3 regions of the Huintestinicola butyrica genome follow, and region 1 is predicted to be linked to each of the others. Evidence: a T-box and tRNA genes for the amino acid it is inferred to sense, from the RefSeq annotation. Region 1 holds a T-box; the other regions hold tRNA genes.
The links. The T-box of region 1 lies ahead of OCV68_RS08205 (valine--tRNA ligase). A T-box ahead of a tRNA ligase gene usually reads a tRNA of that ligase, here a tRNA-Val.
Positions count from the first base shown of each region.

Region 2: it encodes a tRNA-Val, which carries the amino acid that the T-box ahead of OCV68_RS08205 (valine--tRNA ligase) is inferred to sense. The anticodon was not compared.
Region 3: it encodes a tRNA-Val, which carries the amino acid that the T-box ahead of OCV68_RS08205 (valine--tRNA ligase) is inferred to sense. The anticodon was not compared.

Region 1 is NZ_JAOQKB010000006.1:82,224-90,428, reverse strand. It holds gene argS (arginine--tRNA ligase) at 1-1,080, shown strand, start outside; gene OCV68_RS08210 (MATE family efflux transporter) at 1,420-2,802, shown strand; T-box leader at 2,855-3,067, shown strand; gene OCV68_RS08205 (valine--tRNA ligase) at 3,130-5,751, shown strand; gene OCV68_RS08200 (AAA family ATPase) at 5,915-6,388, shown strand; gene OCV68_RS08195 (GNAT family N-acetyltransferase) at 6,401-6,934, shown strand; gene OCV68_RS08190 (DUF6796 family protein) at 7,175-7,891, shown strand; gene OCV68_RS08185 (pyridoxamine 5'-phosphate oxidase family protein) at 7,896-8,205, shown strand, end outside.
Region 2 is NZ_JAOQKB010000010.1:75,873-84,077, forward strand. It holds gene OCV68_RS10835 (V-type ATP synthase subunit A) at 1-827, shown strand, start outside; gene OCV68_RS10840 (V-type ATP synthase subunit B) at 827-2,224, shown strand; gene OCV68_RS10845 (V-type ATP synthase subunit D) at 2,266-2,946, shown strand; tRNA gene OCV68_RS10850 (tRNA-Val) at 3,176-3,251, shown strand; tRNA gene OCV68_RS10855 (tRNA-Asp) at 3,255-3,331, shown strand; tRNA gene OCV68_RS10860 (tRNA-Gly) at 3,336-3,411, shown strand; tRNA gene OCV68_RS10865 (tRNA-Cys) at 3,490-3,563, shown strand; gene OCV68_RS10870 (YabP/YqfC family sporulation protein) at 3,597-3,926, shown strand; gene yabQ (spore cortex biosynthesis protein YabQ) at 3,923-4,462, shown strand; gene OCV68_RS10880 (FtsB family cell division protein) at 4,489-4,851, shown strand; gene OCV68_RS10885 (S1 RNA-binding domain-containing protein) at 4,920-5,378, shown strand; gene OCV68_RS10890 (MerR family transcriptional regulator) at 5,453-5,902, opposite strand; gene OCV68_RS10895 (carboxymuconolactone decarboxylase family protein) at 6,048-6,338, shown strand; gene OCV68_RS10900 (DUF421 domain-containing protein) at 7,198-7,908, shown strand; gene OCV68_RS10905 (DUF4363 family protein) at 7,895-8,205, shown strand, end outside.
Region 3 is NZ_JAOQKB010000005.1:181,361-189,565, forward strand. It holds gene OCV68_RS07655 (SGNH/GDSL hydrolase family protein) at 1-825, opposite strand, end outside; gene OCV68_RS07660 (L-2-amino-thiazoline-4-carboxylic acid hydrolase) at 1,016-1,609, shown strand; gene OCV68_RS07665 (diaminopimelate dehydrogenase) at 2,001-2,981, opposite strand; gene OCV68_RS07670 (D-alanyl-D-alanine carboxypeptidase family protein) at 3,228-4,346, opposite strand; tRNA gene OCV68_RS07675 (tRNA-Gly) at 4,423-4,498, opposite strand; tRNA gene OCV68_RS07680 (tRNA-Phe) at 4,503-4,578, opposite strand; tRNA gene OCV68_RS07685 (tRNA-Asp) at 4,583-4,659, opposite strand; tRNA gene OCV68_RS07690 (tRNA-Val) at 4,704-4,779, opposite strand; gene OCV68_RS07695 (alpha/beta hydrolase) at 5,030-5,869, opposite strand; gene OCV68_RS07700 (serine hydrolase domain-containing protein) at 5,880-7,046, opposite strand; gene OCV68_RS07705 (FUSC family protein) at 7,260-7,775, shown strand; gene OCV68_RS07710 (hypothetical protein) at 7,886-8,205, opposite strand, start outside.

The DNA of each region.
Region 1 (8,205 bases):
CACACTGCCACCTTTGAGCTTCAGAGCGGCAGAGCAGGCTATATCGCACTCTGGAAAGAGATACTCCGTGTTTCTATCGCCGACCTGAAAAGCAACTATGAAAAGCTGGGCGTTGATTTTGATTACTGGTACGGCGAGAGTGACGCTGACAAATACATTCCCGAGCTTATGAAGATACTGGAGGACAAGCACCTCTCCCGTGAAAGCGATGGCGCACTTGTTGTTGACGTCGCAAAGCAGGACGACAAGGCTCCCATGCCTCCCGTTATCGTCCGCAAGTCCGATAATTCCAGTATTTACGCCACAACCGACCTTGCAACCATTATTCAGAGAAACAAAGACTTTGCCCCCGACAAGATCTGGTACGTTGTTGATAACCGTCAGGAGCTTCACTTTACTCAGGTGTTCCGCTGCGCACGCCTTGCACAGCTTGTACCCGACAGCACTGAGCTTGAATTCCTCGGCTTCGGCACCATGAACGGCAGCGACGGCAAGCCCTACAAGACCCGTGACGGCGGAGTTATGAGACTTTCCGACCTTATCGAGACCGTTACCAACGCTTCCCTTGAACGTCTGAAGGATTCTGCTCTTGTTGCAGGCGAGGACAGAGAGGCATACGCAAGAAAGATAGGCATGGCAGCCATCAAGTTCGGCGACCTTATCAACCACCGTTCCAAGGACTATGTTTTTGACCTTGACAAGTTCATGTCCACCGACGGAAAGACAGGCGTATATCTTCTCTACACCGTTTCAAGAATAAACTCGATCATGAAAAAGGCTGAGGGCATCACTCCCCGTCTCACAGGCGTTTACAGCGAAGCAGAGCGCAGCCTTATCCTGAAAATGATAATGACAGGCGATGTTATCGAGCACGCCATGAACGAAAAGGCTCCCAACTACATCTGCGAGAACGCATATCAGCTGGCAGTGGCTTTCTCCTCATTCTATCACGAGAACCACATCATCAGCGAGCCTGACGAGAACAAGCGTTCAAGCTGGCTTGCTCTTGCAGCCCTTACCAGAAAGATGATAGTAAAGCACCTTGATATCCTGGGTATCGAGCCTGTTGAAAATATGTGATTGTGCATAATGCAGCTCAAAAAACTCAGGCCGGCAAATAAATTTGTACAAAAGTCGCTTTGACATCACAAACGCAAAAGAGTATAATTATTAAATAAGATGTGCAGCTAAAGAACGTAAGTCCGATCTTACTTCTTTAGCTGCACTTTTTTTAGAACCTGTCTTCATAAGAAATGTGTGCGGATTTTCGAGCATAATTTTGTTGCAGAGTAGGCAAAAATCCGCAGGCGGGCTTTCGCCCGGCAAGGATTTTTAACGCAGTCTGCGGCAAAATTTGCCGAAAAGACGTGCGCATATGCTTGTGAAGACGGGTTCTTATTTATTCTAAGGAGTGTATTTATGGAACAGGTCAGAAAAACGGACAAAATGAAAGAAATGCCCGTAAATAAGCTTATGCTTGCAATGGGAATACCAATAGTTTTGTCTATGATATTGCAGGCAGTTTATAACATAGTTGACAGCGCATTTGTATCCAACATGGCAGAGTACGGCGAGGACGCACTCAATGCGCTTACCCTTGCTTTTCCCATGCAGATGCTTATGGTGGCAGTTTCTATCGGAACAGGCGTGGGCGTCAATGCGCTCGTCTCAAAATGCCTTGGCATGGGCGAAAAGGAAAAGGCAGGCAAGGCTGCGGGAAATGCGGTTTTTCTTGGCATCGTAATATCTCTGATGTTTATCATCTTCGGTCTGTTTGGAACGAATATCTACATTTCCAGCCAGACAAGCGACCCGCTCATATCGGAAATGGCAAACGAGTATCTTGGCATATGCTGCGTGTTCTCATTCGGCATAATATTTTTCTCAGTTTTTGAAAAGCTTCTGCAGGCAGGCGGACACTCGGGCTTTTCGACCATTGCACAGATAATAGGCGCTGTGGCGAATATTATCCTTGACCCTATTCTTATATACGGACTTCTGGGTTTCCCCGAAATGGGCGTAAAGGGTGCGGCATATGCAACCGTTATCGGTCAGATACTTTCATTTGTAACAGGACTTATCTTCCACCTGAAATTCAACGTGAACGTAAAAATAAAGCTCAGCTGCATAAAGCCGTCAGGAAAAACTATCGGCGAGATCTATGCCATAGGTCTGCCTGCCATAATAGCTCAGGCGCTCATGTCAGTAATGACCTACGGACTGAACCTTGTGCTTGGCGGCATAAGCACCGCAATGGTAACGGCATACGGACTTTACTACAAGATACAGCAGGTAATGCTTTTCGTGGCTTTCGGCATACGTGATGCCATAACCCCAATCGTTTCCTACAGCTACGGCATGGGCAGCAAACAGCGCATAATCAGCGGAATAAAATGCGGTCATCTTTACACCGCAATAATGATGCTTGTCGGACTTGCGGCAGCAGAGATATTTGCAGCACCGTTTTCGGCTGTGTTCGGACTTTCGGGAGAAACATCGGAGCTTTGCATAAGCGCCATGAGGATAGTTTCCCTGAGCTTTTTGTTTGCAGGTGCAAACATAGCCTTTCAGGGTATCTTTCAGGCACTGGGAGGCGGAATAGAATCGCTGATAGTCTCCGTTTGCAGGCAGCTTGTGTTCATATTCCCATTTGCATGGATATTTGCGGCAATAGCAAAAATCTCCCCCGAGCTTTGCTATACGGTATGGTTCACATTCCCCATTGCCGAGATACTTTCTGCCGTGATATCGGTGATACTTTTCAAAAGGCTTTACAATAAAAAGATAAAGACAATGGAATAAAGAGAAAAAATCCCTTGACAAATCCCCTGCCCCATGCTATAATTTTCATTAAGCAAATGCTGTGATGAGGAGGAGTATGCCTATCTCCCGCATTCAGAGAAAAGACGGTCGGTGCAAGTCTTTATGCGGTGTATGCAGAAGTAGCCTCGGAGCTTCGCAGGTGAACTTTTAAAGTAGTCTGCGGCGGATATTCCCCGTTACGGAATAATGAGTGCGCTGTGACCCAGCGAATTCAGGTGGTACCACGGATATCTCCGTCCTGAAGCCAATAATCGGCTTCGGGGCGTTTTTTTATGCCGAAATGCCGATACGAAAGGAAAGAAGAAAATGAAAAAAGAACTGTCAAAGGTTTATGACCCTAAGGAATTTGAAGACAGGATCTACAAATTCTGGATGGACAACGGCTGCTTCCGTGCAGAAGTTGATTCAAAGAAAAAGCCCTATACTATCGTTATTCCCCCTCCAAACATAACAGGTCAGCTCCACATGGGACATGCCCTTGATGAAACTCTCCAGGATATCCTTATCCGCTGGAAGAGAATGTCAGGCTACAGCGCTCTGTGGCTCCCCGGAACAGACCACGCCGCTATCGCTACCGAGGCAAAGATAGTTGCCGCTATGCGTGAAGAAGGCATCACCAAGGAAGATCTCGGCAGAGAGGGCTTCATGGAGCGTGCTTGGAAGTGGAAGGAAAAGTACGGCGGACGCATAGTTGAGCAGCTCAAAAAGCTCGGCTCCTCCTGCGACTGGTCAAGAGAGCGCTTCACCATGGACGAGGGCTGTTCCAAGGCTGTAAAGGAAGTTTTCGTAAAATACTACGAAAAGGGTCTTATCTACAGAGGCGAGAGAATAGTAAACTGGTGCCCCCACTGCAAGACCACCCTTTCAGATGCGGAAGTTACCTACGAGGATCAGGCCGGCCATTTCTGGCACCTGAGATATCCTCTCAAGGACGGCAGCGGATATGTTGAGCTTGCTACCACCCGTCCCGAAACTCTGCTGGGCGATACCGCAGTTGCAGTAAACCCCAACGATGACCGTTACAAGGATATTGTCGGCAAGACACTTATCCTCCCTCTGGTAGGAAGAGAGATCCCAGTTGTTGCCGATGACTATGTTGACATGGAATTCGGTACAGGCGTTGTTAAGATAACCCCTGCCCATGACCCCAACGACTTTGAGGTGGGCAAGCGCCACGATCTGCCTATCATCAATGTTATGACCGATGATGCAAAGATAATCGCAGATTATCCCGACTATGCGGGCATGGACAGATACGAGGCAAGAAAGAAGATAGTTGAGGACCTTGACAAGGGCGGCTTCCTTGTAAGAGTTGAGGATCACGAGCACAATGTTGGAACCTGCTACCGCTGCGGCACTACTGTTGAGCCTAAGGTATCAACTCAGTGGTTCGTTAAGATGAAGCCTCTTGCACAGCCTGCTATCGACGCTGTAAAGAATGGCGAGACAAAGTTCGTTCCAGAGCGTTTTGACAAAATATATTATCACTGGCTTGAAAATATCCGTGACTGGTGCATCTCCCGTCAGATATGGTGGGGTCATCAGATACCCGCATTCTACTGCGACGACTGCGGCGAGATGGTCGTTACAAAGGAAAGCTCCGCAGTTTGCCCCAAGTGCGGCAAGCCTATGAGACAGGATCCCGACACTCTGGACACATGGTTCTCCTCCGCACTGTGGCCTTTCTCCACACTGGGTTGGCCCGACAACACTGAAGACCTTAAGTATTTCTATCCCACAAACACACTGGTAACAGGCTATGATATCATCTTCTTCTGGGTAATCAGAATGATGTTCAGCGGCATTGAGAATATGGGCAAGGCTCCTTTCAATACCGTTCTTATCCACGGTCTGGTAAGAGACTCTCAGGGCAGAAAGATGTCCAAGTCTCTGGGCAACGGCATCGACCCTCTGGAGGTCATCGACCAGTACGGCGCAGACGCTCTCCGCTTTATGCTTGCAACAGGCAATGCTCCCGGAAATGATATGCGCTACATCGAGGACAAGGTAAAGGCTTCCAGAAACTTTGCAAACAAGCTGTGGAACGCTTCCAGATTTATCATGATGAACCTGCCCGATGACTTCCAGCTCACAGGTCTCCCCGAAAATCTTGCAATGGAGGATAAGTGGGTAATAAGCAAGTTCAACACCCTTGCCAAGGAAGTAAACCAGAACCTCGAAGCATTTGAGCTGGGCGTTGCGTGTCAGAAGCTTTACGACTTTATCTGGGACGTTTACTGCGACTGGTACATTGAGCTGACAAAGCCCCGTATCCAGGCAGGCGGCGACAGCGCAGCTGCTGCTCAGACAGTTCTCGTTTGGGTAATGAAGGGAATGCTCAAGCTACTGCACCCCTTTATGCCTTTTATCACTGAGGAAATATGGTCTGCTATCGACGACAGCGACGTTCCCGTAATGCTTTCCGATTATCCCGTATTTGACGAAAAGCTGGTATTCACCGCTGAGGAAGAGGCTTTCGAGAAGATAATCGACGCTATCAAGGCAGTAAGAAACCGCCGTTCCGAAATGAACGTAGTTCCTTCTGTAAAGGCAAAGCTTTACATCGAAACTGCCGACGCAGATATCTTCAAGTCGGGCATCATCTTCTTTGAGAAGCTGGCTTCCGCTTCCTCTGTTGAGATAGGCGCAAGCTTTGATATTCCCGACTCCGTAACAGCCGTAACCCATTCCGCAAGAATTTTCATTCCCCTTGATGACCTTGTTGACAAGGAGAAGGAGCTTGCAAGACTTGCCAAGGAAAAGGCAGCTGTTCAGAAGGATATCGACTTCTCTCAGGGCAAGCTGAATAACCCCGGCTTTATGGCAAAGGCTCCCGAAAAGCAGGTCGAGGCTGAAAAGGCAAAGCTTGCCAAGGCTCTTGACAAGATGGCAAAGATAGAGCAGTCTATCGCTGCATTCTCCAAGTAATTATATAACTTCATTCTGCCGCTGGGAAATTCTTCCTATGCGGCAGTTTTTTATTGACATTTTATTACATAAATGATATAATATTTTTATAACAGAGCGTACACAAGATACTAAATGTAACAAAAACTGTCACAATATAAAGATGTAAAGAAAGGAGCCTGATATGCCAAAAGTAATAATGACCTGCGGCAAAATATGCAGCGGTAAAAGCACCTACGCACAAAAGCTTCGGCTTGAATACAGTGCCGTGATACTTTCCGTTGATGAGATAACCCTTGCACTTTTCGGTAATGAAGCGAGTGAAAAGCTGGACGATTACGTCTGTCGGGCAGAAAATTACCTTTATAACAAGTCCCTTGAAATAATTGAAACAGGTACAAATGTTATCCTTGACTGGGGCTTCTGGACGAAGAGCGAGCGTGAGCTTGCAAGGGATTTTTACAATTCACACGGCATAGAAAACGAGTTTCACTACATTAACATAACCGATGAAGAATGGCACAGGCGCATTGAAAAGCGAAACAGCGACATCAGTGCGGGCAGGCTGAACGCATATTATGTTGACAGCGGTCTGGCGGAAAAGTTCGGACGGATATTTGAGCCGCCCGCCACTGATGAAATTGATGTACTGACATAAAAAGGAGAACATATGAACGACGATATTATTTTCACCGAAACGGACAGGCTCATACTTCGCAGATTTAAAAAGAGCGACCTGAACGACCTTTATGAGTATGTTTCCGACCCTGACACGGTCAAATATGAGCCATATCCCCCGATGAGCATGAATGAAGCGACGGCAAGCCTGGATATAATGATGGATTCCGACGAAATGATAGCCGCCGAGCTGAAATCAGAGCACAAACTGATAGGAAGCCTTTATCTTGGCAAGCGTGAGTTTGAAACGGCAGAGCTGGGTTATCTGTTCAACAAGGCATACCGCCTAAACGGATACGCTCGGGAATGCTGTGCCGCCCTGATAAAAAAGTCCTTCGGCGAAGGTCTGCACAGAATATATGCCGAATGCGACACTATGAACACAGCCTCATGGAAGCTGCTTGAAGCGCTTGGCTTTATGCGTGAAGCTCACCTGCGGGAAAGCGTTTATTTCTCAAAGGACGAAAACGGCAGACCTATCTGGCGGGATACCTTTATTTACTCAAAGCTGAACTGCAAAAGGTAACCATAGACTTACAGCTATGCAGGCTGTAAACAGATTGCTCGGAAATTGTTCGCAAAGCGTTGACATATCTTTCCTGCTGTGATATAATAACCTTGCAAAAAGAAATGATAGTATAAAAGCTCTGCATTTTTGCAGGGCTTTTTTCGGACATAATAAAGCTTGGCGTTGTATAAAACATAATCAAATTTAACAGCTGCTCTCATGGGCGGCGGAATTTTTATTTCAAAGGAGAATTTTATTATGGGATATGTAAGCGAAAACAAGAGAAAAGCGTACCTGCTGGCTGGGTTTATCGGAATGTTTTTCTGCGGAATTGGCGACATACTGCTTTCATTCCGTGGCGAGGGCGAGCCTTACGCCATAAACGGAATGATGAGCATGAGCATCACAGAGGTACCAATGCTTTATTATCAGCTGTCATTTTTCATCGGCATTATTGCCATGATAGGCTACTTTTTGGGTTCAAGAGCCATGCTTTCCTACATAACAGACAGGCTGGACGGCAAGCCCTCAAAGCTCAGAAAGCTTTTCGGCTTTGGATCAGGAATGATGTCACTGGGAATTTTCGGCATACACAGCGTTTGCTGCATGGCTATCATGGGCTTTAAGGCAGCGGCTGACGCAGGACTTTCTCCCGAGCAGATAGATAAGTATTTCACACCCATACTGATCATGCCCTTTATAATAACCACAATATGGCAGACTGCGGCTGACCTTATGGTGGCAATAGCCTATATAGGACTGGTTTCAAAAAAGGTCATTGACATATCAAAGGCATGGATACTTTGCGGCCCTATTGTGCTGTATGTTATTTTCGGCGTTATCAAGACTGTTCTGAACGCTGTATGCAGCTCTCCCCTGCCTGCAAAAATGTTTTCTGGCGGCGAAACATGGGGTCTGTCATTTATGTTCTTAGCCGTGCTTATCTGCATCTCAAAAAACAAAGAAAAGGCGTGATATTGTGACAGAGCTTGGCAAAAAACTGGCGGAATTTTATCAAAACTTCGGCAAAGCAAAAAAGATGGTGCTTTCCACCTCGTCCGAGGGCAAAGTATCCTCCAGAATGATGAGCGTTGTGCTCATTGACGGCAGATTTTATTTTCAGACGGATATGAACATGAGAAAATATGCGCAGCTCAAAGCAAATCCCTGTGCGGCACTGTGCATCGACAATATCCAGATAGAGGGCATTTGCCGTGAAGTCGGCAGACCTCTTGAAAATGAAGCCTTCCGCAGTGCTTTTGAGGAATGTTATAAAGGCTCATTTGATC
Region 2 (8,205 bases), on a different contig from region 1:
ATATGGGCTATCATATCGCTATCATGGCGGACTCCACCTCAAGATGGGCGGAGGCTCTCCGTGAGATAAGCGGACGACTGGAGGAAATGCCCGCAGAGGAAGGCTTCCCTGCATATCTTCCTTCACGTCTTTCCGAGTTCTACGAGCGTGCAGGCTATGTTGAGAGCCTTAACGGAGAAGAGGGAAGCGTTACCATCATCGGTGCGGTATCACCTCAGGGTTCTGACTTCTCTGAGCCTGTTACACAGAACACAAAGCGTTTCGTCCGCTGCTTCTGGGCGCTGGACAAGGCTCTTGCGTATGCAAGACACTATCCCGCTATCAACTGGAACAACAGCTACTCCGAATATACTGACGATCTGGGCGAGTATTACTACAAGAACGTATCACCCGACTTCCTGCCCTGCCGTCAGAAGATATCCTCGCTGCTCAGTGAGGAAAACAAGCTGATGGAGATAGTAAAGCTTATCGGTGCGGACGTTCTCCCCGACGACCAGAAGCTGGTCATCGAGACTGCCCGTGTTATAAGAGTAGGTTTCCTGCAGCAGAACGCTTATCATAAGGACGATACCTATGTTCCCCTTGACAAGCAGTTCAAGATGATGAAGATCATCATTCAGCTTTACGATAACTGCCGTGAGGCTGTAAATCAGGGCGTTCCGTTCAGCAAGCTCCTTGAAACGGGTATGTTCGAGCGTGTTATCAAGATGAAATACGACATTCCCAACGACAAGTCCGTTATGGACGATAAGTTCACAGACCTGAGCGTTGATATCGACCAGGCGGTAAAGAATGTTGTAAAGCAGTGCACTGAGGAGGGAAGATAATGGCTGTACAGTATCTCGGACTGAAAGAAATCAACGGTCCTCTTGTCGCCCTCGATAACGTTACGGGCGTTTCCTACGATGAAGTTGCGGAGATAACCCTTTCCGACGGCTCCACACGTACAGGCCGTGTTGTTCAGATAGACGGCACAAGAGCCATACTTCAGGTGTTCGAGGGAACAAAGGGACTTTCCCTTACCAATACAAGAACAAAGTTTTCGGGCAAGCCCATGGAGATGCCTCTTTCCGAGGAGCTTCTGGGGCGTGTGTTCAACGGCGCAGGCAGACCTATTGACGGTCTGGGCGATATCTATGCGGAAAAGTATGAGGATATCAACGGCCGTCCCCTTAACCCCGTTGCACGTTCCTACCCCAGAAACTACATCAACACAGGTATTTCCTCCATTGATGCGCTGATGACCCTTATCAGAGGTCAGAAGCTGCCTATATTCTCAGGTTCGGGTCTTTCCCACAACAAGCTTGCGGTGCAGATAGTAAGACAGGCTAAGATCGCTGAGGACAGCGGTCAGGGCTTTGCGGTGGTATTTGCGGCAATGGGCGTTAAGAACGATATCGCCGATTACTTCCGCAGAAGCTTCGAGGAAAGCGGCGTTCTCCAGAAGGTCGTTATGTTCCTGAACCTTTCAAATGACCCTATCATCGAAAGAATACTTACACCTAAGTGTGCGCTTACCGCTGCCGAATATCTGGCATTCGAGAAGAATATGCACATTCTGGTTATCCTTACGGATATGACGAGCTATGCCGAGGCTCTGCGTGAGTTCTCCTCCTCCAAGGGCGAGATCCCCGGAAGAAAGGGCTACCCCGGATATCTGTACTCCGACCTTGCTTCCCTTTATGAGAGAGCAGGCGTTGTTGAAGGCTCCGAAGGCTCTGTTACACAGATACCCATTCTTACAATGCCCAACGATGATATCACTCACCCTATCCCCGACCTTACAGGTTATATCACCGAGGGTCAGATAGTTCTGGACAGAAGCCTTGACCAGAACGGCATTTATCCTCCCGTATCCGTACTTCCCAGCCTTTCAAGACTTATGAAGGACGGTATCGGCGAGGGCTATACCAGAGGAGACCACTCCGACTGCGCAAACCAGCTCTTTGCGGCATATGCAAAGGTGCAGGATGCACGTTCACTGGCTTCCGTTATCGGTGAGGACGAGCTTTCATCGCTGGATAAGGCTTATCTGCGATTCGGCCGCCTTTTTGAAAAGCACTTCCTGAACCAGAGGTTTGATGAGAACCGTTCCATTGACGAGACTCTTGACATGGGCTGGGCGCTGCTTTCAACTCTGCCCCGTTCCGCTCTTGATCGTGTTGATGAAAAGCTTCTGGATCAGAAGTACGATCCCGATGCTGCGGCTCAGTTTGAAGAATAACAGCTTCGATTATTATAAGAAAGGAAACGGAGGCGGGATAATTGGCCGATCAGGTTTTTCCTACCAAAGGAAATCTGCTTAATGTAAAAAAATCGCTGTCGCTGGCGAAGGTAGGCTATGAGCTGCTGGACAGAAAGCGCAACGTTCTTATCAGAGAGCTTATGATGATGGTAGATGCCGCAAAGGCACTGAGATCTTCCATTTCCGAGACCTACAAGGACGCTTATAATGCGCTTCAGAAGGCCAATATCACCATGGGACTTATCAGCCGTGTTGCTGAGGGTATGCCTGTGGAGAAAAGCGTAAACGTAACCTACAGAAGCGTTATGGGCTGCGAGCTGCCTAAGGTAACACTTGACCCGCCTGACAGCTCCATACCATACGGCTTTGAGAATACAGACGGCAATGTAGATGTGGCGTACATCTCATTCGGACGTGTAAAGCAGATGACCGCCATGCTTGCAGAGGTGGATAACAGCGTGTTCCGCCTTGCAAATGCCATAAAAAAGACCCAGACCAGAGCAAACGCCCTGAAAAACATCGTTATCCCCCGATATGAGACCACGGCTAAGTTCATTGAGAACAGCCTGGAGGAAAAGGAGAGAGAAGAGTTTTCAAGGCAGAAGGTCATCAAGAACCAGAAGGAGCGGAAGAAGTACAAGGGCAGGGCAGTTCCTGCGGAAAAGTTCACTGTTCCCGATGTGTCTGAGTTTGTAAAGTAACTTTTATTAAATCTCCGCATCGAAAGAAAAATTTTTCTCCGATGCGGAATTTTTTTGAGTATAAGCGTATATAATATACCATGAACTGCGTAACAGAGCCATTTGCGGGCTTTCAAAAATTTTTTTGGAAATTTTGAAAAAACACTTGACAAATCCAAAGTATTAGTGTATAATATAAAAGTCGGTTGGAGAGATACACAAAACGAAATCTCAAAAGCCTGAAAAATGTGGGAGCATAGCTCAGCTGGGAGAGCATCTGCCTTACAAGCAGAGGGTCATAGGTTCGAGCCCTATTGTTCCCACCACATGGCCTGGTAGTTCAGTTGGTTAGAACGCCGCCCTGTCACGGCGGAGGTCGTGGGTTCGAGTCCCATCCAGGTCGCCATTATGCGGATTTAGCTCATCTGGTAGAGCGCCACCTTGCCAAGGTGGAGGTAGCGAGTTCGAGCCTCGTAATCCGCTCCATTTTTTCTCTGTACATTTTGGTTGTGTCGGCAAAAGTCGGCACATGTGCTTCTTCCGATTGCAGAGAAAAACATCCACGGCGCTATAGCCAAGTGGTAAGGCAAAGGACTGCAACTCCTTGACCCCCGGTCCGAATCCGGGTGGCGCCTCCAGGATCTCCGAACAATAGTTCGGAGATTTTTTTTATGTCTATTTTTATATTTCTGCTCATAGTATTAAGTATTATCATGAGTATGGAGCTGATAGGCATGGAAAAAAACGAACATTCCCTGAAGCTTGAAAACAGAAGCAGACTGACCGTCACAGGCGTGACCGATACGGATAAATTCAACGAGAACTCCGTTCTGCTATATACCTGCATGGGCGAGCTTACGGTAAAGGGCAAGGATCTCAGAGTGGGACTTCTTTCGGTGGAAACGGGGGATATGGTCATCGAGGGGGAGATAAACGCTGTTATCTACGGCGACAGCCAGGTGAAAGGCCCTCTGGGGTTTGTGGGCAGGCTGCTTAAATGATGCTGCTTACAAAAATTGAGCCTGAGGCGTTTTTCACAGTAAGCGAGCAGACGGAGCTTTTTCTGCTGTCGGTGCTGGCAGGCGTGACATTCGGGGTGCTGTGGGACGTGTTCCGTGCCCTGCGTGTGATGCTTCCCCCTATGCGCAGCACGGCGCTTACCGCTGTGTGCGACGCCCTTTATATGATAATATGCGGGCTGGGGCTGTACATATTTTCCCTGCTGTTCGCCAGGGGAGAGATAAGGGCGTTTTACTGGCTTGGTGCGCTGCTGGGGGCGGTAATATATATCCTGACGGCAGGTACGGTGATAATGGGGTTCCTCAGGTGGCTTTTCGGCGGCATATATGGCTTTTTACACAAAGTATATTTATTTGCCGCTAAACCGTTTGTATTTTTTAGGCAAAAAATGTTAACAAAAATGAACTCCAAATTTGTATCAAACGCCAAAAAAATCAGGGCAAAATCTAAAAATTATAAAAAACACTTGAAAAATATACCTGAAATGTTGTATAATAAATCAGCTAAGATGAAGTAGAAGCGTCAGGAAAGGACGGTGGGAATATGTCCGCAAAAGGTAAAGACAGCAAGGAGAAAAAAGCGGCTATGGCTGCTGTCAGAAAGGCTTACCGCAAAAAGCAGGGCAGAAGCAATGCACTTGCAAGCATAATCGCTGTTCCCGTTTTTATTGTTCTTATAGGTGCCTGCGTTGTTTCGATCATCGGCGACAAGGTGGAGCTGAGCGAAAAGCAGCAGGAGCTTGAAGTCCTGAAGGCTCAGGCAGAGGCTCTTGAGGCTGAGAATGCAAGCTATGAAAGTATTCTCAATGAGGACGATGAACGTACCTATATGGAGCGTATCGCTATGGAAAAGCTGGGGTATGCTTATCCCGACGAACGCAGATTCTACGACACTACTCGAAACTGATAAGGCGGTTTTCCGCTTTTTCATAAACTGGCGCAAGCCAAAAAATAAGGAAGGGTATATTTTAGTTTATGCAGCCGGATGTAGGAAAAATTTATGAGGGCAAGGTTACAGGCATTACCAAGTTCGGAGCTTTTGTGGAGCTTGAACCCGGTGTTACGGGAATGGTTCACATCTCCGAGGTGGCGAATACCTTTGTAAATGAGATTAGAGATCATCTGACCGAGGGACAGCAGGTAAAGGTAAAGGTTCTCGCAGTTTCCGAGGACGGAAAAATATCTTTATCTATCAAAAAGGCTCTTCCTCCTCAGCCTAAGAAGGAATTCAGAGGCAGACCCGACGGCGGAAACCGTCAGGGCGGTGACAGGAGACCCAGGCAGGACAAGTTCGCTCCCAAGGAGCCGCAGACTCCCGAGTCCGCTTTTGAGGATATGCTCAACAAGTTCAAGGCAAGCTCCGATGAGCGCATGGGCGATATAAAGAAAAATATTGATAACAAGCGCAGGAATACTTCCCGCCGCAGAGGCTGATAGAATTTCAAGCCGCATTTCTTGCTATAAGAAATGCGGCTTTTTTGTGCAAACCGGTCGCAGATGAAATAATATTATGCAGTGCCCTTGACCTTTTTTCTTCCGCAGCGAAACTTTTCGGGAATGTCCTCCTCGGAAAGGTTGTCGTGTATCTTGCAGGTGCCTGCTTTTTCGGCGGTCTCGTAGTACCACTGCTTGTAGTCAAGAACGTCAAGGGTCTCGTTCAGCTGGCGTATCTGCTCCTCAACGGCACGGCGCTGCTTTTTGATAAGCTCCTTGCGCAGGGAAATGGTGCTGTCGCCCCGGTGGCACCAGTCCATAAACTGCTTTATGTCCTTGATGGACATTCCTGCTTTTTTCAGGCAGCCTATCATGGAAAGGGTCTCCATATCGGCGGCGGTGAACATTCTTATGCCGCCCTCTGTTCTGCTGACGGCTGGGAGCAGACCCTCTTTGTCGTAATATCTCAGAGTTGAGGGGGCTACGTTCAGCCTTCTGGCAGCTTCTCCTACAGTATAGCTCATATTATCACCCGTTCATAAAATTTATAAAAAATAACTATTGACTTAAAGTCAGCTTTAAGGTTTATAATTTAAGCATATCACAAAAACTTTTCCGTGTCAACAGGAGGTAATTATTATTGTAAAGCAGACAGCAGGAAGAAATGCACTGGGCGAATTTGCTCCCAAGTTTGCGGAGCTTAACGATGATGTGCTTTTCGGAGAGGTATGGAGCCGTGAGGAGCAGCTTTCACTCCGTGACCGCAGTATTGTGACCGTTGTGGCACTTATGTCCCAGGGACTTACGGACAGCTCATTCCGCTATCATCTGGAAAATGCGAAAAAGAACGGGGTTACAGCCGAGGAAATGGCTGAGATCCTTACCCACGCCGCATTTTACGCAGGCTGGCCCAAAGCATGGGCGGCTTTCAACATGGCAAAGGAAGTTTACGCAGAATAATTTAAAGGTAATATCACGAGCCGACGGCATATGCTGTCGGCTCGATTTGTTTATGGGAGATAGGCGGATAATATAACCAATCCACACCGCAGAACCAAACAAAACGAACAGCAGATAAAAGAACGGAGTGAAGCTCAAGCTTGTAAACATAGCTATAGAAAAGAGTGCAAATAAATGAACGGGGTTCGGTCTCCGTCGGCAAGCAAAATGTAGGGGGATAAAAAACGGTAGGGAATAGGGTGTAAGGAAGAGATGAGTGCTTGCCTTTTACAAAGCCACGGAGAAACCATCAGGGGGAAGGGGAATGCCGTTTTTTGCCCTTGCTTTAGTTTAATTAACCTTTGGTTAATACTTCCCACCTGGTGGTGTCTCCTTTGCATGGTACGGACTTTATAAAAATGAAAAGCAGATTTGTCCGTACCTGCGCCTTACGGCGGAAACTGAAACGCAATTTCTGCGAAATTGCTCTCAGTTTCAAGCCGCCTGCATAAAAAAGCTTTTAGCCAATTTGAGATGTTTTGCTTATTAGCAAGTTTTCAAATTTTCGGTGCAGGCGGCTTTTAGAACTTTTATATTTGTCGGCTATCAGGTCAATCATTTATACCGCAAACAAAAAGATTTCGCTGTCTGCGGACAGCGACCAGATGGCTCTGCCCTCTGGACACCCGCAAGCCTTTCGGGAAAAAGGCTTGACCTAAACCCTTTGCCTTGTGCTTATTTGCAAAGGTTCTCATATTTGTGCGTCTTACTTTTGGTTTTTTGGATTGCTTTTTTCTATTTGCTGCGCAGCAGTCCCTTTGCATATTTGCCAAAAATCCGCACAGAATAAATATCATTAAAGATGAAAGGACGTGCGTTCTTGACAGTTGTATTTATTCGTGCGGTGATCTTGTACTGCGTACTGATATTTGCGGTGCGCCTCATGGGGAAACGCCAGATAGGAGAGCTTCAGCCCTCGGAGCTGGCTATTACCATACTTATCTCCAACATCGCCACTCTGCCTGTGGAGGATCTGAGCATTCCTCTGGTGACGGGTCTGCTGCCTGTGCTGACACTTGTATGCCTTGATGTGCTCATGTCATGGGTGACGATGAAGTCCAAACGCCTCAGAAGCGTTATATCAGGCGAGCCTGTTGTTATTGTCAGTGACGGAAAGGTAGATCAGCAGAAGCTTTTCAATCTGAGATTTACCACTGACGACCTGATGGAAGCGGTACGTTCTCAGGGTATTTTTGACATTGAACAGGTCCAGTTTGCTGTGGTGGAGACTACGGGCAAGGTGAGCGTTTACCCCAAATTCAAGAACCGCCCTGTTACCAACGAGGATATGGATATAAAAAACAGCTCCCCCGACCCGCCTGCGGTGGTGGTGCAGGACGGTGTGGTCATGGACTCGTCGCTTAAAAGGCTGGGGCTTGGCAGGCAGTGGCTTGACAAGATATTGTCGGAAAACAGCGTTGACCCCACCGACATTTTCATGATGACGGCGGAAACTGCGGCAAAGTACCGCATTATCAAAAAGGAGCTTTCCACTGAATGCAGGGGGGATAAGATAATTGAAAAGGGTTAAAATAGCGGTCACGCTTATTGTGCTGATAATAATTTACTCGGTAACATCGCTTTTTATACTGGACAATCAGAATGATCTGCTGAAAGGTCGGATTGAAAAGATACAGCAGGTATATGAAAGCGGAGACGTTGAGGGTGCGCTGGCGTTGTCAAACGAGCTTAACGACTTTTGGCACAGCTACGAGCGGAAAGTTACCATGATAATCCATGATGATGCGCTGGCAAACCTGAACATTTCCATTGCAAAGGTAACTCCGTTCATCTCCAACGAAAATGACGAGCTTATTGCGGAGATCCA
Region 3 (8,205 bases), on a different contig from region 1:
GTCGTCATAAACACTGTCAAGATACCTGCTTACCAGCTGACCGATAAGCTTGTGGCCCTCGTCATTGGGGTGGATATTGTCGGGGGAAATGTCCTTCCAGTCAAGAGTGCCCGCAGAGACCTCGGGATAAACCACAGCCCTGTAGCTGAGCATGGGCAGGTCATATGCAGCGCCTATCTCTTTGTGGGTCTCCCACAGGCTGGTGCCATCCTCCTGAGTGGTGAAAAGCAGCATTACCGCAGGCTGGCTGTCGCAGTTAAGTATCTTTCTTACAAGGCTGTCGTAGGAATACTTGTTCATAAGCTTGTCGGTGTCGTTTACGGAAAATTCCACGATGACTACATCGGGCTTGCTGTCAAGAAGCTGAGTGTCAACTCTGTGCACGCCCAGATAGGAATTTGTGCCGCCGATGCCCGCATTCACAAAATTAACATTGCTCTGAGGGAATTTCTCCACCCAGTACTTGTGAAAAAGCTCGGCATAGCAGTTGTTGTGGTCAGTGGCACTGCTTCCCTGAGTAATGGAGCCGCCGATAACGCCCACAGTGATGTCCTCGCCGTTTGCAACCTTTTTCATAGCCTTTGCAAGGCGAGCCTTGTTGCCCTCGCTGACAACAGCTCTCTCGTACATAGCGTCCGTAAGCCCCTTGGAGAGGTCAACAGGCTCAGTGGGAACAGCCTCGGTCGCCGCGGTAACAGGAGCGGGAGCGCTCTGGGCAGCAGTTGTCTCGGCAGGAGCGTCCTCTGCACTGTCAGTCTGTCCGCAGGCAGCAGCAGATAGGCATATCGTCAGAGCGCACAAAGCGGCAATGATCTTTTTATTCATATCAAAACGTCCTTTCAAATCACATTTGCACACATTATAACACACAAGCGCAGTTTTTACAATAGATAATATGAATCATCTGCCTGATGCGCCCAAATATCGCCAAAAAACACGCTTTCCTATTGACACTTTTCCAATCCGATGGTATAATTTGGTTAGTATATGCTAATATAAACAAAGGGGATTTGAAATGAAAGACTATGACCCTGAGAAAATGATCTCAGACAGCAGATTTTCCGTGCTTTTTGCAGATTCTGACAAAGCCATGCAGGAAAAGGTACTGAGCCGCATAGACAGGCTTGTCAGCGACAACAGGCCATATGCCGATGATAAGAACTACGGCTTTTTGTGCAACCTTTTCACCTCGCTGGCGTTTGTGTTCTCGTATGAAGAGCGGGGCAGAACAAGAGAGGAAAGCATAGCAATAGTGCGGAACGCCATGTACGACTTTGTAAAGCCACAGATAAATACGATGAAAAAGCTGTCACGTCTGCCTGTGTTCGTGCCGTTTCTGAAAGTGTATATGCCAATAAAGATCCGCAGAACAGCAGGCTACGGCTGGAACATCGAGCTACCGCAGGCACCGAAGAACACATTTTCCATGATAACCCACGACTGTATTTTTGACCAGCTGTTCAGGAAATACGGCATACCCGAGCTTACGGCTGTGTTCTGCCATATAGATGATATCATTTACGACTCGCTTCCCGGAGCAGATTTTGTTTATACCCAGCAGATAGGAAACGGCGGAAGCTGCTGTGACTACAGTTTTGTGAGGAAATAAGATATATTAACGATATTAACAGGGACTTGCAGACAAAATGCAGGTCCCTGTTGCTTTTGTTTGTGCTGATTTTTCCAACAGTCCACTTATCACGCAAAAGCGGCAGGCTCTCGCCTGCCGCACATAAGGATACGCATTGCTGCGTTATAATCATCTGCCCCTATGCTTTTCATCTCGTCCTCGGTAAGTCCCAGCCACGAAAGAAAAATATACGCTTTGGCATCTCTGCCGCACTCTGCGGCGCGCTTGCTGATATCGTCAAAACCGGTTATAATTTTGATATGCCTCCTCGCATCGGGATACTGTAATTGTCATACTCCTATTATACCAGTTCGTCTGAAAAAAAATCCTGACACACCGCAGTGCATCGGGATTTTCTGTTACCGCAAAATTAAAGCATATGTGCTCTCAGCTCATCGGGAGTCTGGGGGCAAAGGTATGCGGGAGCTACGTCGAAAATGGTCTTGCAGCCGCTTGCGCCCTCTGCGTTAAGCTTGTATGCTGCTCTTGCAAATGCAACCAGCACGCCTGCGGTGAACTCAGGGTTGGAGTCAAGCTTCAGGCTGAATTCCATAACGTGCTTGTTATCGCCGTTGCCTGTCTTGCCGGTTCTGATGACAAAACCACCGTGAGGTATTCCGCTGTGGTTCTTTTCAAGCTCCTCCTCGGTGATGAAATGAACGGTAGTATCATAGTCGGAGAAGTAGTTGGGCATGGTCTTGATATCATGCTCGATCTGAGCCAGGTCTGCACCCTCCTCAGCAACTACGAAGCACTCTCTTGTGTGCTTTTCACGGGTGGTGAGAACGGGATTTTCGCCGTTTCTTACCTTCTCGAGAGCGGACTCAACGGGAATGGTGTACTGCTTGCCGTTCTTAACGCCCTTTACACGTCTGATAGCATCGGAGTGACCCTGGCTTACGCCCTTGCCCCAGAATGTGTAGTCGCTTCCCTCGGGAAGAACTGCGTTGCCGTACATTCTCATAAGAGAGAACAGTCCCGGATCCCAACCAACGGAGATAACACCGATCTTGCCGGACTCCTTAGCAGCCTTGTCAACATCTGCGAAATGCTCGGGGATCCTTGCGTGAGTATCGAAGCTGTCAACTACATTGAAATACTTTACATACTCAGGGGTCTGGGCGGGAAGGTCATTTGCGCTTCCTCCGCAGAGGATAAGAACGTCGATCTCGTCCTTGTGAGCTGCTGCATCGTTTACGGAATAAACGGGAACGCCCTCTGTCATTATCTTTACAGAAGCGGGATCACGGCGTGTAAAAACTGCCTTGAGGCACATATCTTTGTTCTGACGGATAGAGAACTCAACGCCTCTTCCAAGGTTGCCGTAGCCTAAAATACCGACACGGATCATAAATATCAATCTCCCTATAAAATAATAATATTCATTAACGCAGAAAAGCAAAATGACCGACCTGCGGACGTCCCTGCCGCCCATATGCAAGCCGACTGTTATTTTCCTGCAAAGCAATGCACAAATTTATAATAACAAAAAAATCCGCAAAAGTCAATACCCTCCGAACAAATTAAGTCAGAAAATATAAACCCACGCGGACTTTTTTATTTATTTTAATGCAAGTAAGCAGCTTATGCAGTTGCATCATTCGCTGTATTTTGAATCTATTCCCAGATATTCTTCCAGCGTAAGGCCGCTGTCATAGACCTTTTTGGCAGTCTCCTTACCAAGGTATCTGATATGCCAAGGCTCATACATATAGCCCGTTACATCCTCGCCGTCCTCGGGATATCTGATGATGAAGCCATATTCCCAGCAGTGTGCCTTGACCCACACATACTCGTCGGTATCGGCAAAGGAGATGTCAATGGTGTTCATATCAAAGGCAAGCCCTGTCTGATGCTCGGAATGGCCCGGGCGGGCGGAATAGCGGTCTGCCTCTGCCTTACCGCTGCGCTGTACATATCTGTCGTAAAGCCCCGACTGATATTCATAGGAGCGAAAGCCCGATGATACGTATATGTTCAGCCCCTCCTTTGTGGCTGCGGCCTGCATATCGTCAAAAGCCGCCTGAGCCTCGGGGTCAACGCCCGGGTTATAGTCCGCAGGGAGAGCGTAGGTCTTGTTTGCAATGAGAATACCGCCTATGTATGTAAGTCCCGGAGCCGCCTTGACAGTCACGTTCACTTTTGCTGTAACGTTGGGGCTGGCAGCGGAAGCCACGGTGACAACGCACGTACCCTCGCCCACAGCGGTGATATTTCCAAGCCCATCTACCTTTGCAATGCTTTCATCGGAGCTTGTCCATATCTCGGATTTATCGGGAGCGCTTTCGGGTGACATGGTAACAATGGGCATCTTGTGTTCGCCCTGAGAAAGCGTCACATCGTAAAACGTAAGCTCAATGCCTGTGACAGTGCCCGTGCTTTCTGCCTGAGCGTCCTCATAAACCGCCTCGGTTGTCGTAGTTTCAGCTGCTGAGGTCTCTTCTGCCGAATTTTCAGCAGCCGCAGGTGCTTCGGTCTGTACCTCCTCCGCAGCAGTTGTTTCGCTTTCGGACACTGCCTCCGATGTTTCAAGCTCGGTTTCCGATGTTATTTCTTCCGAAACAATTTCAGACGAAACAGCAGTGGTGACATCGACAGATGCGTCAGTATCCTCGGTCACGGCAGAGGTCTCCGCCATTACGGGTATATTTTCTTCCACCTGAGTGCAGGCGGTAAGCATAAGAACAGCAGCCAGCGCCGCCGCAAATCTTTTCATATAGCTTCCTCCGATATACATTATAATAGTATAAAAGGATAAAAAAAAACGCCGAGACTATTGTCTCGACGAATCGTGGAGCGGATTACGAGGCTCGAACTCGCTACCTCCACCTTGGCAAGGTGGCGCTCTACCAGATGAGCTAAATCCGCAATATGGTGCCTCCGGACGGAATCGAACCATCGACACGGGGATTTTCAGTCCCCTGCTCTACCGACTGAGCTACAGAGGCAAAATGGCGACCTGGATGGGACTCGAACCCACGACCTCCGCCGTGACAGGGCGGCGTTCTAACCAACTGAACTACCAGGCCGAATATTGTGCGGAATTGTTTTTGCGAACAATTCCGCATCATTTTGGTGGGAACAATAGGGCTCGAACCTATGACCCTCTGCTTGTAAGGCAGATGCTCTCCCAGCTGAGCTATGCTCCCATTCGCCCGATATTGTTGGGCTTCCGCTTGTCTTTTGAGAACCGCTGTCCTCAACCGACTTGTTTATTCTACTACATTCAGCAGGAAAAGTCAAGGGGTTTTTCAAAAAAAATTTCAGTTTGTGACATTTGCTGACAGATATGCTGTTTTGCACATATACGGTTAGATATTATGCACATCAAAATCAGCACTTTTTTAAAATATCCGCAGCAGAGATCCCGCTGCGGATATAAAATGCCGAAAAATATTTTTACAGACTTTCACCGAAACCAAATTTATTTCCAAGCCATGTTTTTACAAGCTCTATCCACACAACACACTCACGCTGAATGCCATATCCGCCCTTGTCTTGGGTGAACTCATTGGCAAGCGCCAGCCCATGTCCCCCGTCGGGAAAAATGTGCAGCTCGCAGTTTACGCCCTTTTCTTTCAGCGCCATGGCAAAAAGCATGGAATTTTCCGAGGGAACCACATTGTCCGTAAAGGTGTGCCAGATAAAGGCAGGGGGAGTGTTCTCCGTCACCTGCTTTTCAAGGGACATTTTTTCAAGCATCTCCTTATTCTCGCCATATGGTACCCCCAGCAGTGCCTCAAAGGAGCCACGGTGAGCATACACGCCCGAGGATATAACAGGGTAGCACAGTATCATTCCCGCAGGCCTAAGCTCCTGTGCTGTAAGCCCCACAGAGCGGCATATAAAGTCCTCGCCGCTGAAAATGCCGTAGCTTGCCGCCAGATGACCTCCAGCAGAGCCGCCCATAATGATGATCTTGTCCGTCAGAACGTTCCACCTGTCCGCATTTTCACGGATTATCTTCCATGCCTGAGCGATCTCCAGCAGCTGTGTGGGATATACCGCAGGCTTTACCGAATATGTAAGCACCGCCGCATGATAGCCCATAGCGGTGAACTGGAGCGCCAGAGGCTCCCCCTCCTTGTGGGACACAAATTCATATCCTCCGCCCGGGCAGATGAACACCATAGGTCTCCTGCTGTACTCAAAATATTCCGAGCTGTCAACGATATATGTGCGCAGGGTGGCATTATCCCCCGAGCCCTCTGCTTTTATCTTAAAACTCTCAATTATCATAGCTTCTCCTTTAAGCAAGACTGCTCATTACAATATTTTTTATCTTTCTCACCAGCACGCCCGATCTGCCCACGCCTGCCTGCTGTGTGCCGAAAAGCAGCGTGATGCCATGGGCAGGCTCATTTGAAAAGAACGTGCCGAGCCAGCCGTCCCAGCCGTATTCTCCCTTGGTTGAAAACAGCGATGTCATGCTCTCGTCGTCGCATACACGCATAAGATTACCGTATGTATAGCCTGTCATCCAGCCCCAGCCCTCTGCCAGCTGATGCTTCCGGTGGGGTGCCAGACCTCCGTGAGTGAGGAATCTCACCGCCGCCTGCGGCATTATGCGGGTACCGTTATATTCTCCGCCGTTCATAAGCATTTGGGCAAACTTGGCATAATCATCAAGGGTGGAGCACAGACCCGCTCCGCCTGACTGGAACGCTGGGATGTTATCCCTCTCATACGCAAGACCAAGATGATTTGTTTTCATCTCATACAGACCGTTTTCCGAATAGTCATACACCTTTGCAAGACGTGAGGATTTTTCCGCAGGCACATAAAAATCCGTGTCATTCATGCCCAGCGGCTCGAAAAAGCGCTTTTTGAGGAAATCACGGAATGACATTCCGCTGACCCTTTCCACAAGCGCACCCAGAATATCGGCGGAAGCGCCGTACATGAACCGCTCCCCCGGCTCAAAGCAAAGGTCAACGTGGGACATCATCTCCGCAAACTCCCGGGTAGTCACAGGCGAGTCGGAGCGCAGCCGCTGTTCTACTGTCCGGAACACCGTTCCGCTTTGTCTGCCGCCCTCAGTGGCTCCGTCAGGGTATGGGATACCCGAGGTCATGTTCAGCAGGTCACGGACTGTGATGTGATTTTTCGCCCCACGCCTTTCGCCGTCGGCGTTCACATATGAGCAGGCAAATTCGGGCATATAGTCCGACAGCCACGCTCCCATGTCTATCTTCCCCTCGGAGGCCAGCAGCACCACCGCTGCGGCAGTTATCGGCTTTGTCTGGGAATACAGTCGGAAGATAGTATCACGCTCAACAGGCAGGCTGTTTTCAATGTCCCTCATACCGTACTGGCAATACACCTCCCTGCCGTTATGCAGCACAAGCACATTTGCGCCTGATACGTCGCCGTTTTCAACAGCAATTTTCAAAGTTTCGTTTATCTGAGATATCATTTTGCACCTCTCACGGGCTGACCCGTGCCTTATTTTTACTTTACCTGTATTTTAGCACATATCCCTCCTCTTTGCAAGACAATTTGACAGCATAAAACCGCCTGCGTCAACACACTGTAAACAAAAAAACTGTATTTTATCCTTGCAACCTTGGTGATTGTGTGATATAATTATTTGAATAGGGGAATTTCATTACACGAAAGGATCATCAGAATGAACAACGATTTTTATTCCGAGCAGCTTGTGGCAAAAAAGTCAGGCGGCTCCGAAACAGCCAAGAAAATACTCATAGGCGTGCTTACCGCTCTTGTGGCAGCCTTTCTTTTCCTTATAATTATTTTCCCGCTGAGCCTGCTGCTGGTGGGTCTGGTGTTTTACGGCGGATATTATCTTATGACAGGCATCGACACCGAGTATGAATATATCCTCACCAACGGCGACCTTGATATCGACAAGATAACAGGCAAGCGCAAAAGAAAGCGTCTGCTCAGCACAAAGATAGGCGACTTCACCGCCTTCGGCAAGCTGGAGGAAGCTCCCGAGGCAGCCGACAAGGTAACTACCGTCCTTGTTACCGACGGCACAAACGAGGGCGCATATTACGCCGATTTCAGGCACCAGAGCGCAGGAAATGTCCGCCTTATCTTCACTCCCAACGAAAAGACCATGGAGGGCGTAAAGATGTTCCTCCCCAGACAGCTCAAAGCTGAAATGATAAGAAAGAAGTAAGCGAATAAATACTCATTGTATATATTTAATCAGATATATACAATGAGTATTTTTATATGCTATGAAAAAGCCGCCTCAAACGAGACGGCTTTTGATTTTATAGGGTTTTATCAAAGAATTTTGATGTCGCCGATAAGGGGCAGGGGCTTATCGCTTGCCTGGCACGCATTAACAAGGTTAATGATAGCAAAAACAAATACAACAAGACTGATGATACCCGAGATATACTTTATAATGGGTATGTAATTAAGGATCGAGCAGGCAACAGAGCAGCCGAAAATAATCAGCGACTGATTTGCACGGAACTTGAGATATTCGGAATTTTTCTGGCTCTCAACTACCAGAGGAAGGAAGAACAGAAATGGGAAAACCGACATAAGAATACCCATACCCTTGTTTGCGTTTGCGTCTTCCTGGCTGAAATTGTAAT